2 regions of the Virgibacillus carmonensis genome follow, and region 1 is predicted to be linked to the other one. Evidence: a T-box and tRNA genes for the amino acid it is inferred to sense, from the RefSeq annotation. Region 1 holds a T-box; the other holds one or more tRNA genes.

Region 1 (9,265 bases):
AACCGAAACGCAGTGCTGAAATTATTATTAATCATCCGTATGATGGGGCGAAAATCTTAAAGAAGCACAAGTTTCCTAAAGAAATAATTGATATTGCAAAAGAGCATCATGGAACAACATTACTTAAATTTTTTTATTATAAAGAGAAAGAAAAGAACCAATCAGCTAAGGAAAAGTCATTCCGATACCCAGGGCCAAAACCAAAAACAAAAGAGGCTGCTATTGTCTGTATCTGTGACTCAGTAGAAGCAGCCGTCCGTTCATTAAGGGAGCCAACTGAAGGGAAAATTGAAGAAATCGTTGACTCAATCATCAATGATCGTTTAATGGATGGGCAACTAGATGACAGTCCCTTGACTTTGAACGAATTAAAAAAAATCCATCGAACAGTATGTGAAACGTTAAAAGGTATTTTCCATTCAAGAATCCAATATCCAACTAAGGAGGCAAAATAGATATGTATATTGATTTTCACGATAAAACAAATGAAGTAACAAGCGACTATATTGATATGTTGCAGCGCTTACTGATTTTTGCTGCAAAAAAAGAAGGTATAACCCAAGAAGCAGAGGTTTCAGTTAATTTTGTATCAAATAAAGAAATACAAGAACTTAATCGTAATTATCGCGGGCAAGATAAGCCAACAGATGTTATATCATTTGCCCTTCAAGAAACAATGGAGGATGAACTTAATATAATAGGAGAGGATATGCCATTAATGCTTGGAGATATTGTCATTTCCATCGAACGTGCGATTGAGCAAGCAAAGGATTACAACCATACATTTGAACGAGAATTAGCATTTTTGACATTACACGGTTTTCTTCACTTATTAGGCTATGACCACATGAGTGAGGAAGATGAAAAGAAAATGTTTCAAAAACAAGAGGATCTTCTGAATGCCTTCGAACTTAGAAGATAAAAACAGGAAAAAACGAATTGGTTTTACCTTTGCTTGGAATGGGTTAATAGAAATGTTCAAGAGCGAACGTAATTTTCGTATTCATTTATTGGCTACCATTATTGTCGTATTGTTAGGAGTAATAGTGAAACTTTCCCAAATAGAATGGATGATCACCATTTTCGTAATTGGTACTGTTCTAGTTGCAGAAACAACCAATACTGCCGTAGAAAAGCTAATCGATTATTTAAAACCTGATATTCATCCTTCAGCTAAAATAATCAAAGATATTGCAGCAGGAGCAGTGTTAATAGCTGCAATTACTGCATTCATCATTGGGTGTGTTCTGTTTATTCCAAAGATATATCATTTACTTTTTTAAGAACTTGTTCAATCATAGAGCAAGTTCTTTCTATACACATCACACCATAAGCAATTTCAAACTATTATTGGTAGAGGCATTTGCACCTTCTCGTATGTTATGTCAAAAATTGCAGTATGCTATTTTCTTTTCAGTTGTTTTGTCGAATGCGTGAAAGAAGATAGTTTTTATAGTATTATAAATGTACACAAAGAAAATACACTTCGGAGGATTAGACATGGATAATTCATTTAAATCAGGCTTTATTGCGATAATAGGACGGCCAAATGTTGGGAAGTCGACTTTTATGAACCGAGTTATCGGTCAGAAGATCGCCATTATGAGTGATAAGCCGCAAACAACTAGAAACAAAATACAAGGTGTACTAACAGAGAAAGATGCACAGCTTGTTTTCATCGATACACCAGGGATTCATAAACCAAAACATCGTTTAGGTGATTTTATGGTTAAAATCGCTGAGAATACACTTAACGAAGTGGATGCCGTTTTGTTTATGATTAATGCAAAAGAAGGCTATGGTAAAGGGGATCAATACATTATAGATCGGTTACAGGAAGTTAAGCGTCCTGTATATTTAATTATCAATAAAATTGACTTAATTCATCCTGATGAATTGTTTCCTTTAATCGAAAAGTATAAGGATAAGTACGATTTTGAAGAGGTTATCCCTATTTCTGCATTGGAAGGAAATAATGTTAATCATTTATTAGATGTATTAAAGAAAAAGTTACCTGAAGGACCACAATATTATCCTGAGGATCAGGTGACAGATCACCCTGAACGATTTATTATTGGTGAGTTGATCCGTGAAAAGGTTCTACAATTAACACACGAGGAAATCCCTCATTCGATTGCAGTCGTTATTGAAAATATTGAGAAACGAGAATCGAATGCCATATTTATTCAAGCAATAATTGTAACCGAGCGGAAAACACAAAAGGGAATTTTAATTGGAAAACAAGGAAATATGTTGAAAAATGTAGGGAAAAACGCGAGGAAAGACATCGAATCTTTGTTAGGAACGAAGGTATATTTAGAGCTATGGGTCAAGGTGCAAAAGGATTGGCGAAATAAACAAACCCAACTTAGAGAATATGGATTCCGCAGTGACGAATATTAAACATGGTAATATTTATATCTCATTCTTTATCAATGTGTGGTCAAAATAATAGTAAGTACTTAATCTAACATATTAAAAGAAAGGTGGGGTTTCTTGTGGTGGACTTAACCTGGAGATTATTTAGTCATACAGGAAACATTGAAACCTATTTATTATGGAAAGAACTAGAAAGTGATTCAAGTATTCAAACTTCCGCGCAAAATGAAAATGAAGTAAATGATGAAATAAATACAAAAATGTAATAGATAGGTTTTAGCAGGATTGAAGAAAGTAAAGGTGAGACTGTGTGCTTGAGAAAATAGAGGGAATTGTTATCAAAACACAGGATTATGGGGAAACGCATAAAATAGTAACGATTTTCAGTAAAAAGGTTGGTAAATTTTCAGCACTCGCTAGAGGGGCTAAAAAGACTAAAAGTAGAATGGCTGCCGTGACGCAGCCATTCATTCATGGAGAATTTTTCATTTATCTGAGTAAGGGATTAAGTACTATACAACAAGGTGAAGTGATTAATTCCAATCGTACCATCCGTGAAGATATAATAAAGACCGCATTTACAGCGTTCATAGTGGAACTGACAGATAAATTGCTTGATTCTGATGAACCCGATTACTATATATATGATCAATTAGTCAGTACGATGAACTGGATTGCAGAAAAAGAAGATGCAGATATTCCAATTATGATGTATGAGCTTAAGTTATATAAAAAAGGAGGCTTTGCGCCTACAGTTGACAGATGTGTTAACTGTAGTCGGAAAGAAGATTTGGTTCGCTTTTCAATAGCTGAAGGTGGATTATTATGTAACCGGTGTACATCAATTGATTCGCAAGCAATAACGTTATCAGAAACGGTTGCTAAGTTACTTCGCATATTCCTAGAAGTAGGGCTAGAACAAGTTGGTAAAATTACAATGAAAGAACAAAATAAAGAGTTGTTGCGAAAAATATTAGATGCTTATTATGAACAATATGGTGGTTATTTCTTAAAATCAAAAAAATTCTTAAGGCAGATGGATCAATTAAAATAAGGTAGTGTTAATTGACAAATCGCAAAGTTATGGTTATGATTTGTACATATTTTTAGGAATGAAGGATGCGTTGAGGGAGAATAGTACCTTTTGTTATCTATTAGGAGCGAACCTAGGACGGTGAAAGCTAGGTAGTAGAACAAACAGGGAAGGGAACTCCTTAGCATATTAAATAAAGTGGCTTTATTTAATATAAAGCAAGTAGGGTGGAACCGCGGACAATCAAATCCGTCCCTATGCCTAAGCTTTTTTAGGCATAGGGACGGATTTTTTTGTATTATTTGTATTAAAGGAAAGAATGAAAAGTCTAAGAAAATCAGTATAAGATGAATGTTGCAATTCGTTCGTTTTTAAGGCAGGCGAGTGGCGAGTTTTTTAAGAGCAAGAAAGGATAAAATTTTGGCGAATATCTGTCTAGCTCCAGCACCTAGACACTCGAGACATAAGCAGTTCGCTTTCGCGTGGGCAAAGCACCCACACTGCACCGTTCTGCTTATGCTTGTCGTGTCTTTCAAGGCGCCCTGAGCTTTTCTTACAAATTTTAGAAAGCATGGAAGGAAGTTTTATATGAATATTCAACAGATGATTTTAAGCTTACAGTCTTATTGGTCAAATCAAAATTGCATCCTTATGCAAGCGTATGATGTGGAAAAGGGTGCTGGGACGATGTCGCCTATGACGCTGCTTCGTAGTTTAGGACCTGAGCCATGGAATGTTGCTTATGTAGAACCATCAAGGAGACCCGCTGACGGAAGATACGGTAAAAATCCAAACCGTTTGTATCAGCATCATCAATTCCAAGTGATTATGAAGCCTTCTCCAGACAATATTCAAGAATTGTATCTAGATTCTTTAAAGGAATTGGGGATAAATCCGTTAGAGCATGATATACGATTTGTAGAGGATAATTGGGAGAATCCTACACTTGGCGCAGCAGGACTAGGTTGGGAGGTTTGGCTTGATGGAATGGAAATTACTCAGTTTACCTATTTCCAACAAATTGGTGGATTAGACGCAAACCCTGTTACAGTTGAACTGACATATGGATTGGAACGTTTAGCCTCTTACATTCAAGATAAGGATAATGTCTTTGAATTGGAATGGACAAAAGGCGTAACTGTACACGATATATTTTTCCAGCCTGAATATGAACATTCCACCTATACATTTGAAGAGTCGAACACTGACATGTTGTTTGAGTTATTTACTATGTATGAGCAAGAAGCAAAAGCTATTATGGATAAAGGCTTAGTTTTTCCGGCGTATGATTATGTGCTGAAATGTTCTCACACGTTTAATTTACTAGATGCAAAAGGAGTAATTTCCGTAACGGAACGGACCGGTTATATAGCAAGAATCAGAAATTTAGCCAGAACCATTGCGAAAACGTATGTGGCAGAACGAAAAAAACTTGGGTTTCCAATGCTCGAAAAGGAGGAAATGTAAATGACAAAGGATGCATTATTTGAAATAGGGTTAGAAGAATTGCCAGCACGATTTATTGATGATGCAGAACGTCAATTAAAAGAACAGACAGAAAAATGGTTAGATAATCTGCGCCTTTCTTACTCAAAGGTAGAATCTTTTTCTACTCCTAGACGATTAGCGGTTTTAATAAAAGGAATTGCGGATTCACAAACAACTGTTGAAGAAGAAGCAAAAGGACCAGCATTAAAAATAGCACAAGACCAAGATGGAAATTGGTCAAAAGCGGCGATAGGCTTTACGAATGGCCAAGGCAAGACAGTAGATGATATTTATACAAAAGAAATAAAGGGCATTGAATATATTTTTGTACAGAAGCGAATTGAGGGGAAATCTACTTTTGATTTACTTACTACCTTTAACTCAATTATTGAATCAATCCAGTTTCCTAAAAATATGCGTTGGGCTGGGCAATCGATACGCTACGCACGTCCAATTCGTTGGCTTGTAGCACTTTATGATAATAAAATAGTACCATTTGAAGTAGCTCAAGTACAAACTGGGGATCAAACATATGGTCATCGTTTTTTAGGTAACCCTATTACATTAAATAGAGCTGACATGTACCAAGAAGATCTCAAAAAGAGCTTTGTGATTACGGACTCTAAAGAACGCGAGGAAATGATTGTATCGCAAATTAGAGCAATTGAAAAAGAGCATGATTTTAGCGTTGACATTGATGATGATTTACTGCAGGAGGTTCGAAACTTAGTAGAATATCCAACTGCTTTTGTTGGTTCATTTGAAAAATCATTTTTACAATTGCCGAATGAAGTGTTAATTACATCCATGAAGGTGCACCAACGTTATTTTCCTGTAAAATCTTCTGGTGGGGAATTATTACCCTCTTTTATAGGAGTTCGAAATGGAGATCAAGAACACATCGACACGGTAATTAAAGGAAATGAAAAAGTAATACATGCTCGTCTTTCAGATGCAGAGTTTTTCTTTGATGAGGATAAGAAGCACAACGTTGATTTTTACCAAGAAAAGCTACGTCGTGTGGTGTTCCAGGAGAAACTTGGAACAATTACTGACAAGGTTGATCGAGTAGTTACACTATCTTCCAAACTAGCTAGTTTACTTCAAACGAATACAGATATTACTGAACAGTCAATTCGTGCTGCAGAGATTTGTAAATTCGATTTAGCAACAAATATGGTAAATGAGTTTACAAACCTTCAAGGTGTAATTGGTGAAAAGTACGCGCTTCATAACAAAGAGGAAAAGAATGTAGCAACAGCAATACGTGAACATTATTTACCGCTACAATCGAATGATCCACTTCCAACGACTGTAGAAGGAGCAATTGTCAGTGTGGCAGATAAATTAGACACCATTGTTGGCTGCATATCTATCGGCTTAGTACCTACAGGTTCTCAGGACCCGTATGGTTTACGTCGACAAGCTGTAGGTATATTAAGGATTCTAGAAGAAAATAAATGGGATATCGCACTAGAAGATTTATTATCTTTAACCCATGAAGTTTATCAAAAACTTGAAATGGAACAAAATGATGAAGAGACAATAACAAAAGACTTAATCAACTTTTTCCGTCTACGTGCTAGTCATGTTATGAAAATGAATTCTATCGAAACAGATATTATTGAGGCTGTCATTCAAAAACAAATTGGCGTTTTCCATTATGCGATTGATAAAGCAAAAGTACTTGCTGAGAAAAGAAATCAGGACGCATTTAAAATAGTGAACGAATCATTAATCCGAGTTCTTAATTTATCCAAGAAAGCAACGGAAGCAAAAGAAATAAACCAATCAGTTTTCGAAACAAAGTCCGAAGAAATGCTGTTTAACCACTACCAGGAAATTGCGCCACTATTTATGAAAGCCAATAAGAATAGAAATGCTAGTGAAGCAATTAACTATTTAGCAACATTTGCAGAACCGATTAACGATTTCTTTGAAAATAATATGGTTATGGCAGACAATAAGGAAGTTCGCTCTAACCGTTTAGCAATGTTGAAAAGAATAGCGGATTTAATTAATCTATACGCGGACTTCAGCAAGATAGAATGGAAACAGCAGTTTTAATCAAAACCACTCGGGACTTTACGCTTTTATTTTCCAGCTTCAGCGCCATTGGCTATTGCCTTGCAGGCTCTTCCTTGCGATAACATTTCGGCATTAGCCGAACTTCCTAGCTTGCGCTTTTGTTCTGTCTTTTGCATTGTAAATAGTCTATAATATTTATAAATAGTATGACATAATAGGTGTGTAGGTGGTGGGAAAGTGGATTTATCTAAAAGACAAGAAAAGATAATTGAAATAGTAAAAGAAAACGGTCCAATAACTGGTGAAAATATAGCACAGAACCTAGGTTTAACAAGAGCAACCTTAAGGCCTGATTTAGCCATTTTAACTATGGCAGGTTTCTTGGATGCACGCCCGCGAGTGGGGTACTTTTTCACTGGAAAAACAGGCTCAGAATTATTAACAGAAAAAGTTAAGAAGTTTAAGGTACGAGATTTTCAATCGATCCCAATTGTTGTTAACGAAAGTGCGTCTGTATATGATGCAATTTCAACTATGTTTTTAGAGGATGTCGGAACATTATTTGTTGTCGACAAGCATACTTGCTTAACAGGTGTGTTATCACGTAAAGATTTATTACGTGCGAGTATTGGTAATCAGGATTTAACAAATGTACCTGTACATATTATTATGACACGCATGCCAAATATTACATTTTGCAAGAAAGATGATTTGCTATTAGATGCTGCTAATAAATTAATTAATAAGCAAATTGATGGTATTCCTGTAATCAAGAATACGGAAACTGGAAACGAGATTGTTGGTAGAATAACAAAAACCACGATTACAAAAGCTTTTGTAGAGCTAATAATGGATGACCATTTATAGGGGAGGGGCATATTTATGAGTAAGAAACCATTGGTTTATGTTCTATCAGATTCTGTTGGGGAAACTGCTGAATTAGTAATTAAGGCTGGATTAAGTCAATTTAATGGTGGAGAATATAAAATACAACGAATACCGTATGTTGAAGATAAAGTAATCATCGATGAAACATTACAGCTTGCTAAGGAAAAAGAGGCAATAATTGGATTTACACTAGTTGATCCTATGTTGCGTGATTATTTAAATGATGAGGCAAAAAAAGTTAAAGTGGAGGCAATTGATATCATGGGGCCAATGATGAAATCAATGGAACGTGTATTTGCAACATCCCCGCGCCTTGAAGCTGGTTTGGTCCATCAATTGGATGAAGATTATTTTAAGCGAGTAGAGGCAATTGAATTTGCTGTAAAATACGATGATGGGCGTGATCCAAGAGGAATTTCCCGTGCAGATATTATTCTAATTGGCGTATCTAGAACATCTAAGACACCGTTATCACAATATCTAGCTCATAAGCGTTTAAAAGTTGCCAATGTGCCACTGGTACCGGAAGTAGACCCGCCTGATGAATTGTTTGAAGTAGATTCCGAAAAATGCATCGGGTTGAAAATAACAGCAGATAAATTAAATGAAATTAGAAAAGAACGCTTGAAAGCACTAGGATTAGGCGACCAAGCAACTTATGCTAACATGACTAGAATTCATCAGGAACTTGCATTTTTTGACAAGATTGTGAATAAAATTGGTTGTAAAACAGTTGATGTGTCCAATAAAGCAGTGGAAGAAACAGCTAATAGTATTCTGCAAATGATAAAAAAATAGATAGTAGATAAATAAGCATTCTACTTTTTACTGGTAGAGTGCTTATCTGTTCTAATTTCTTTGCAAATTAAATATATAATACTAGTAATTTAGTGAAATATCATTTATAATTATTCTTTGTGTTTAAATGATATTTATTGTTGATATCATTATGCGTTTTACACCTTGCTTTAAAAAAATTTGTTTTCAGGAAGGAATAACCTTTCTTTATGTAGAATTAATAAGCATGGCATTTAATCTTTTTTAGTTTTATTCTTATAAAAGGGGGTTTATGAATAACTCCATAAGGAATAATAGTAAATGTGATGTTATGCAAAGGGACAAAATGAATAGGTATATATAATCATATTTACCGACCATAATTACTATATCGAAAGCTCCTTCTAAGTTTATCAACAAGATAGAAGGAAATTTTTTTTCGACTTTAAAAAAATATTGTCGAATTTTGCAGGGTTTTGATCGTTATATCTAGAATAATAGAACATGGTGGTATATATGCCAAATCAAATTCCAGAAGAAACAATAGAAGAGGTACGAAAAGCGAATGACATTGTTGATGTTATTGGTGAGTATGTACAGCTTAAAAAACAAGGTAGAAATTATTTCGGCTTATGCCCATTTCATGGCGAAAAAACACCGTCCTTTTCAGTC
Region 2 (9,265 bases), on a different contig from region 1:
CAACTAGGGATACCTGAAGAAAATATTCAAACCATTGCATATAACATTAATCCTATTTACGATTACATTGAAGGAAGGCAGGAATTCAGGGAATATCAAGTTTCAAACACAATCACGGTTGAGATTGAAACTATTGACCAAGCCGGAAAAATAATTGATATAGCCGTTCAAAACGGTGTCAATCAGGTGTCAAATATCCAGTTTTCCATTGAGGATAAACAATCAGCCTACCAACAGGTTCTTAGTGCTGCACTAAAGAACGCGGTTGCTGAAGCACAAATAATTGCTGAGACATTAAATATATATTTTGATCCAATACCTATTAAAATAGTTGAAGAAACAAACGAGAACCCACCTATCTATAAAACCTTTTCTACAATGGATAGCGGTATATCTACACCAATAGAGCCTGGCCAAATTATTGTCAGTGCAACGGTTAAAACACAATTTCAGTATTGAAAATCTGTTTAATAGCAAAGTTTCAGACACAAGAAAAGTGCATCGGTTTATTCTTTAATATTTAATCCGATCATTGCAGCAAATCCAATTGCCTGATCTGGAGAAACTTCGCAACCCTTTAAGTCATCTAACGTAACATTTAGATGACTGAAACTACTATTACTTAAATCAACTCCATTAAGCGGTGTCCCAGCAAAGCTTGCTTCATCCAGGTCACAATTAGTAAAGCCTACCTTTATGAATTTGCATTCATAGTAATCAACATTGCAAAGTGAACAGGATTCAAACATCACTTGCTTTAAATTTGCAAATCCAAATGAGCTTAGATTTGCATTGCAATTATCAAATAAAACGTTTCGGAGTGTAGCCTCTGAAAGGTTAACACCCAATAGTTTTGAATTCTTAAATTCCACCCTATGAATACTGGCGTTCCTGAAATCGGTATTTGATAAATCACATTTTTCGAACGTAACATCAACTAGCTCAATATTTCTAAATGTGACACCGATGAATGTCACATTTTTAAAAACGACTTGTTCAAAACATACTTTATCCATATTTTCTATATCAATGGTGCAGTCACTTATAATACTTATGCTTAAATAGTTCCCATCCATATCCTCAATTCGTGCTTGGGATAAACTTGATGGGATTTTTGGTTGCTCTATTTTAATCTTATTGGCCATGCAATCATCCTTACTTAGTAATTCGTTTAATATCATTAAGTTTACCATATTATAAAAGTGACTAGGGCATCAGTATTGATCAAATGGAGAGAAGGCATTTGTTATGGAAAGTATCACATGAGGTCTTTTGTTTTATTAAACATTCCTAAATTGATAAAATAGTAGAATAGTTGATTATTAAGGAGAGGTAGTATGCAAATTAATGAGGAAGCACGCGCGGAATTATATAATGAAGTAAACGGACTGTCTGATGATGAACTAAATAAGAAGCCTGCGGATGATCAATGGTCCGTCAAACAGATTATGGAGCATTTATTTTTGATGGAAGGTGCAATTACGAAAGCAATCATTAATCAATTGGAAAATGGTGATGTGGTAAATGCTGACTCAAAACCAATTGAAGCTACAACAAATCGAGGAACAAAAGTAGATGCACCAGATTACGCAACACCAAATGATGATTATGCTACATTGGATGAATTAAAGCTAAAGTTAACTGCTACACATCAAGGGTTAATTAAAGTGGAGGAAACTGCGGATGTTAAAGAATTGGAATCCAAAGGTTTTCCACATCCGATATTTGGACAAATAAGTTTGAAACAGTGGATCCCATTTGTTGCGTATCACGAAAAAAGACATACATTACAAATTAAAGAAGTGAAGGAAAGCTTAGGATTATAGAAATAACGTGAAAACGAGCAGACTGGTACTGCTCGTTTTTGGTGTCAACAAATACCAGTCTAGATAGGCAGAAATGAGAGCAGTTTTCCTGTATAATGAAAAGCAGCATCATGAAGAAGGGGGATCTTTGTGAAGAATAAAAGATGGTTAAAACTATTAATTGGAATACTTAGTGTTCTAGTAATTACAACTATTATTGCTAGTTTTTATTTTTATAATCTAGCAATTGAACGAAATACAAAAGATTTTTTACAAGGAAATGACGATTTAGAGGTTTCCGCTGAAGCCATGGAAGTGTTCACAGGCGGTGACTGGCACGATTGGGTAGCTAAACAGGACTTCGAACGATGGGAGATTACCTCGTTTGATGAACTGCAGTTGAATGGTTATTTTCTACCTGCTAAGGAACCAACTAATAAAACGGTCATTTTAGCACATGGTTACCTTGGAGCTGGTCTTGATATGGGACTTTACGGACAATATTATTATGAAGAACTTGGCTATAATATATTAATGCCTGATGCACGTGGTCATGGAGAGAGTGAAGGCGATTATATTGGTTTTGGCTGGCACGATCGACTGGATTACGTTAAATGGATCGATCTTGTTAAAGAAAACCTTGGGAAAGATTCGGATATTGTGCTTCATGGTGTCTCCATGGGGGCAGCAACCGTATTAATGACAAGTGGGGAAGATCTACCTGACAATGTAAAAGCTATTGTTGCAGATAGTGCATATACTAGTGTTGAAGATTTATTTGCCTATCAGATGAAGCGGATGTATCATTTGCCGAAATTTCCATTCCTAACAAGTACTAGTTTAGTCACAGATATAAAGGCAGGATATGACTTCAGTGAGGCTTCAGCATTGAAGCAGGTCAAAAAAACAGACATTCCGATTTTATATTACCATGGTAATGCTGATACTTTTGTGCCAACCGAAATGGCGCATGAACTAGTTGAAAATACCGCAAGTCCCGCTGAAATTATGACAATTGATAACGCAGGTCATGGAGAAGGATTTGTGGTCGAAAAAGAAGCATATGTGCAAAAACTAAATAAGTTTTTGGATGAGTATGTTGAATAAGCAGCCTGAAAAGGTTGCTTATTTTTTTACACGTTGGAAAGTATAAAAAGTTTTTAGGAAACGCCGGTATAAGCAAAACTTTGGCATTCGCTATTAAGGACGAGGCGAATGCCGAGTTTTTCTAACATGTTGGTAAATTAGTCCACACCCGAATCGCGTGTGCCTATCCGAAATAGCGCGTCAGAACCCTGAAATCGCGCAGTAACCACTCAGAATCGCGCATCAACACAGCCAACGCACGATTTCGATGTTATGACGCACGATTCTGAGATGTTATCGCGCGAATTGATACCTTGACTGCGCGATTATGACTAAATGTTGCATGGATTTTTCCTAAAAAAATGACTGACATCTTTAAAGTGTCAGCCATTTCCAAAATTATAGATGTTTCTCAAACCAGCGACAAATTTGATTCAATCGTTCAATTCGCATTAAAGGTTCTCCGCTTCGACTTAATTCGTGACTTGCACCAGGGAAGCGAACGAATTCAACTTCTTTTTTTAGGTGCTTGAGTGTGACAAATAGTTGTTCCCCTTGTTCAATTGGACAACGCAAATCCTGTTCTCCATGTACAATTAATAGCGGCGTTTCTACTTCTTCCGCATACTTCAATGGAGAAAAATCCCAGAGTTTCTTCGGATCATCTAACAGGTTTTTACCAAGTTCCCACTCAGTGAAAAAATATCCGATATCACTAACACCATAGAAGCTAAGCCAGTTAGAGATTGAGCGTTGGGTTACTGCAGCTTTGAAGCGATTTGTATGTCCTACAATCCAGTTGGTCATAAAACCACCATAGCTTCCACCAGTTACACCAATCCGGTTTTCATCGATAAAATCGTAGTTTTCCAACGCATAGTCAACTGCGCTCATTAAATCGGTATAATCTTTTCCACCGTAGTCCTCGCGACATGCATTAACGAACGCTTGCCCATAGCCATGGCTGCCACGTGGGTTGGTGTACAAGACAACATATCCTTTCGCAGCAAGAAGTTGTAGTTCATGGAAATAGGTTTGTCCATACATGGCGTGTGGTCCACCGTGGATTTCAAGTACGAACGGATATTTTTCACTCTCCTGAAATCCATAGGGATGTAAAATCCAGCCTTGAATTTCCCATCCATCTTCAGCCTCCACCGTTATTGTTTCTGGTTCAGATAGTGAAACCTCGTCTAAAAATTCTGCATTAGCGTTTGTTAAGCGTGATAGTTCACCTTCATGTAGCTGATAAAAATTACATGGGTTTGTTGGAGTACCAATGCCTAAGATAAAGGATTCTGATTTAGCATTATAGGAAAATCCAAACACATGATTATTATCTTTGTAAAGGGCTTCAATTTTTCCATTTAGATCTGCTTGGTATAGCCCTGTTGCTCCATAGTCAGTCCCAATAAAAAATAGTTGCGCACCATTTTTTGACCATACAGGACCTGTTGTTGATTGTCCCATGCGTGTGTCGCCAATCATGAGGTCATCTAATTGCATGTCGATAGATTTACTCAAACATGTTCTTTCTTTTGTTTCAATATCAAAAATGAAAAGTTCGTTTAGAGTAGCGCCGGCATAGGAAAATTCACTGCCAAAACAGGCGATTTTATCACCGCTAGGGGAGAAGGATGCATTGCTGTAAGAACCTTTTCCATCGGTTAACTTTACAATTTCTTTAGATGTTAAATCTAATAGAAAAAGATCGTTTGTTAATGAATAATCTTGGGTCTCATCAAGATTTGCTGAAAAAAGCACTTGCTTTCCATCAGGTGAAATATCCTCATAGCCATGATCAGCATCATCCTGAGTAAGTTGAGTGAACGTTTGATTAGTTACATCATACTGGATGATCTGAGTTCGTTTCTCATCGTGAAATCCGTTGCTGTCAGATTTGTGTTTCAAGCGAGTTATCACAGTTGGTTCTTTTGCTTTGTCTTCTTTTTCCTTCTGTCGCTCTTCTTCAGATTGTTCTTTCTGATTTTGAACATCTTCATCTTTATCAATTTCGGTACTGAAAAAGATTTGTTTGCCATCTTTTGACCAAGCTGGGTTAACAGCACCATTTCTGAAAGTTGTAAGCTGTTGTGCCTCACCACCATCGGTATGTGCTAGCCATAGTTGTGGTAGTCCACTTCTCGTCGACTGAAAAACAAACTTTTGACCGTCTGGAGAAAAGCGTGGATTATTATTTTTAGAATCACCAAATGTCCACTGCCTTGGTTGAGCTTCTGTCACTTTTTGTGTGAAGAGTTGGGATTGATAGTTATTATTCTGATTTACTGTTGTTGAAACAAATGCATATGTATTACCGTTTGGTGTGTGCTGTGGATCACTATAAACATCCAACCTCATTAGATCTTTAGCTGTTACTGCACGCTTGCTAGTTGTCATGAGAAAGCCCCCCTATTATTGAAACGTTTTGAAAAGTTTCATCTAGTCTAAACTATTTCGTACCACGAATCAAATAGAATGGTAGAATTTTATGAAAATTTAACGTTTCAACTTTTATAAAAAAATTCCCTTATCATTTTTAATAAGGGAATTTATCAATTAATTCGGTTGTTCCATTCTGTTAGTTACTATATTCGCATCTTCTTCATATGCTTTTTGTAGTTTTCGAGTTATTGAACCAGGTTTGCCAGTGCCGATTTGTCTATCATCCACAGTGACAATTGGAAGCACTTCAGAGGTGCTACTTGTTAAAAACATTTCATCAGCAAGTCTGATGTCTTCAACAGAAAAACCATCTTCATTTAATGGAATGTTCAAATCCTGCACAAACTTTTCAATTCGCATCCGAACACATCCATGTAATATCCTTTTTGTGGTAGGATACGTATAAATTGTACCGTTCTTTACCAAATAAACATTTGCGGAACTACATTCGGTTACCACACCATCCTTGTGGAGAATCGCTTCATAAGCACCTTGTTCATTTGCGGTTTGTTTTGCTAAAACATTTGGTAGTAGATTTAAACTTTTTACGAAGCAATATTCCCAGCGAATATCGCGTTGTGTAATGGCTTTAACGCCATCTTGTAGTCCAACTACATTTCGTGCTTGATCTTGTATATAACCATATACATTTGCTTCTATATTAATCGGAAAAATATGATCTCGTGGCGCTGAGCCCCGCGACACTTGCAAATAAAGTTTCGCATCATGTGAAACAGAATTTTTTAGTAATAGGTTGTTTAATAAATTGCTAAGTTCTTCTTTCGTAAATGGCAGTTTAATTTTTACGGCTTCCGCTGATCGAAATAATCGATCGATATGTTCAGTAATTAAATAATAAGTACCATTGTAGATACGAACGACCTCATATACTCCATCGCCAAATTGCAAGGCACGTTCTTCAAAAGGATAATTTAAATTATCTCGATGTGTGAATTTTGTCTGTGACAACATGATTGGATATACAGACATTTTATCGCCTCCCCGTCAAGCATACGTCTATCTTATCGCTAACATGAAGCGTTGTAAATGGGCGTTTTTTTCCATGATCGAAAAATTCCCCTTGATTGATAGAGTTAAACTTGCTATAATAATAAACGTGCTATAAAAAAGTTGTCGAATTTTGCGGGTATAGTTTAGTGGTAAAACCTCAGCCTTCCAAGCTGATGATGGGGGTTCGATTCCCCCTACCCGCTCCATACATATGTCTTAACGCAGTGTTTCGTAATCTACCTTACGAAGCGTTGCGTTTTTATTTTGTGAAATTGGCTAAGAATAGAAGTCGCCTACCATACTACTTGAACTAGACTTTCTATCCAAGTATGCTAAATAGAAAGGATGTGTATCATGGAAAAACTAATACAACACCTTCAATCAATCGATGGAAAAGGATATAAGGGTTATAAGAGTATTCAAGGTCATTATAATTTTAACAACTTCGATTTATATATAGATTATGTACAAGGTGACCCATTTGCTACTCCTTCAAAAGTTCGGATTGTTGTACCTGTAGAGAAGCGGATGGTAAACGAAAATTGGTTGGCAAACTATCAACGGAAGGTAGCGACGGAAGACCGCATCGCAAGGTCTATTGGAAAAGCGGTTAAACAGAACCCTTTATTTATTAAGGGATCTGGGAAGAGTGGGCTCATCCAATTTGATGCACCTCACCAGGAGGTCATTGAACGAAGTGCTGTTTCGATAGATGAAAAGTCTATTACAATATGCCTTTCTATTGGTTTGCCTGCAAATGGGAGACGGATTAATGGTAAGGAAGCGGAAAAGTTATTCAAAGAAGCAATCCCAATCCTTATAAATAAATCTATCTTCACGATTACGGATTATGAGATCGAACAAGTGACAGTGCTTGCAGATCAGCAGCAGGCAATTAGGGAAAAGATGAGGGAAAATAATTGGATAGCGTTTATTGCAAACGGAGCTATTTTGCCACGATCTAGTGGGGTGAGTGATCAGCCACTTAATCAGGCAATCCCTTTTACAAGTCCTGATGAAAATGAAGTTGAAATCCAAATTCCACACCAAGAGGAATCATTAAAAGGAATGGCAGTCAAACGAGGGATCACACTTATCGTTGGTGGCGGTTATCATGGGAAAAGTACGTTGTTAGAAGCAATTGAACGTGGTGTTTATAATCATACCAAAGCTGATGGACGAGAGTATGTTTTAACAGATCCGGGTGCGGTGAAAATTCGTGCTGAGGATGGTCGGCAGGTAACTGGTGTCAACATTTCACCGTTTATTACCAATTTACCGCATAAACAGAAGACTGAATTTTTCACAACGGAGAATGCCAGTGGTAGCACATCCCAAGCTGCGAACGTAATGGAAGCTTTAGAGGTTGGTGCAATGACGCTGCTAATTGATGAAGATACAAGTGCAACCAATTTCATGATTCGTGATCATCGAATGCAGCAACTTGTCAAAAGGGAACAGGAACCAATCACACCATTTATAGATAAAGTAAAGCAGTTACATGATCAATTATCTGTCTCAACCATTATCGTGATGGGTGGCTCTGGTGACTATTTTGATGTAGCAGATGATGTTATAATGATGGAAGAATATATTCCAAAGAACGTTACGGAAAAGGCTAGGGAAATTACAAGGCAATACCCTGCTGAGCGAGCTGTAACAGAAGGCATAAAATTTGGTGAGATTATACACCGTCAAATTGAACAATCCAGTTTGCAGACAACTCAAGGAAAACGAGCAAAGGTCCAAGCAAAAGGATTAACAAAAATACTTATGGGCAAAACAGAAATAACCTTTGGACAAACCGAACAATTGGTGGATTCTTCCCAAACACGAATGATTGCTGAGATAATCATGTTCTTAGATAAGACGAATGAACTTAATAAGCAACAAACATTACAAGCATTACTGGTAAAAATTAACGAACAAATAAACCGTAAAGGATTAGCATCATTTACAGCTTACCCTGATCAACATCCAGGTGACCTTGCTCGTCCACGTGTTTTTGAGATCGCAGCTGTACTTAACCGCGTGCGTACTTTAAGGGTCATACAACGACGAACTTAACAGAAGTGAGGAGGCACCAATCATGAATTTTGAAAAATTAAAGCAAGAAATTATCGATTATAGTAAAAAAATTGGCATCGATAAAATCGGTTTTGCCTCTGCCGATGTTTTTAGTGAGTTAAAAGAACGTCTCAAACGGCAACAAGATCTAGCTTATTATTCAGGGTTTGAAAAAGGTTCAGTAGAAGAACGTACAGAGCCTGAACGGTTGTTGCCAGAAGCGCAGTCAATTATTTCAATCGCAATAGCATATCCGTCACGAATGGAAAATGCACCGAAAAGCACGAAAGAAGAGAGACGGGGCATCTTTTGTCGCGCATCTTGGGGAACGGATTATCATGTGATTTTACGTGATCGGTTGGAAAAACTTTCTGCCTTTATTCAAGAAAAAGCTCCGGAAGTAAAAGATAAACTGATGGTAGATACGGGTGAACTCTCTGACCGTGCGGTAGCAGAACGGGCTGGAATTGGGTTCAGTGGGAAAAATACATCCATTATAACGCCTGAATTTGGCTCGTATGTGTACCTCGGAGAATTAGTCACAAATATCCCGTTTATTCCAGATGTTCCTGTTGACGATAGTTGTGGGGAATGTACAAAGTGCCTGGATGCCTGTCCGACAGGTGCGCTCATTCAAGGTGGGCAGCTGAATGCTCAAAGATGTATCGCATTCCTTACGCAAACAAAGGATTATTTACCTGATGAATTCAGGACCAAAATAGGAAACCGTGTGTATGGCTGTGATACATGTCAGGTGGTTTGTCCAAAAAATAAAAAGATTGATTTTCATATACATCCAGAAACAGAGCCTGACCCTGAAGTTGCGAAACCTAAGCTACAGCCGATGCTTC

The links. A T-box is a leader RNA that pairs with one kind of tRNA and senses whether it is charged. The one in region 1 lies ahead of glyQ (glycine--tRNA ligase subunit alpha), so its partner is inferred to be a tRNA-Gly.
Region 2: it has a tRNA-Gly gene. The T-box ahead of glyQ (glycine--tRNA ligase subunit alpha) is inferred to sense a tRNA for this amino acid. The anticodon was not compared.

The regions. Positions count from the first base shown of each region.
Region 1 is NZ_JBYQFJ010000006.1:85,081-94,345, forward strand. It holds gene AC3G7N_RS06710 (HD family phosphohydrolase) at 1-455, shown strand, start outside; gene ybeY (rRNA maturation RNase YbeY) at 458-922, shown strand; gene AC3G7N_RS06720 (diacylglycerol kinase family protein) at 900-1,283, shown strand; gene era (GTPase Era) at 1,501-2,403, shown strand; gene AC3G7N_RS06730 (YqzL family protein) at 2,499-2,645, shown strand; gene recO (DNA repair protein RecO) at 2,690-3,433, shown strand; T-box leader at 3,495-3,672, shown strand; gene glyQ (glycine--tRNA ligase subunit alpha) at 4,001-4,879, shown strand; gene glyS (glycine--tRNA ligase subunit beta) at 4,880-6,967, shown strand; gene ccpN (transcriptional regulator CcpN) at 7,166-7,795, shown strand; gene AC3G7N_RS06755 (pyruvate, water dikinase regulatory protein) at 7,811-8,614, shown strand; gene dnaG (DNA primase) at 9,110-9,265, shown strand, end outside.
Region 2 is NZ_JBYQFJ010000009.1:90,969-100,233, reverse strand. It holds gene AC3G7N_RS09450 (SIMPL domain-containing protein) at 1-459, shown strand, start outside; gene AC3G7N_RS09445 (pentapeptide repeat-containing protein) at 507-1,181, opposite strand; gene AC3G7N_RS09440 (DinB family protein) at 1,338-1,826, shown strand; gene AC3G7N_RS09435 (alpha/beta hydrolase) at 1,956-2,912, shown strand; gene AC3G7N_RS09430 (S9 family peptidase) at 3,291-5,291, opposite strand; gene dat (D-amino-acid transaminase) at 5,451-6,326, opposite strand; tRNA gene AC3G7N_RS09420 (tRNA-Gly) at 6,480-6,553, shown strand; gene AC3G7N_RS09415 (ABC-ATPase domain-containing protein) at 6,702-8,414, shown strand; gene queG (tRNA epoxyqueuosine(34) reductase QueG) at 8,437-9,265, shown strand, end outside.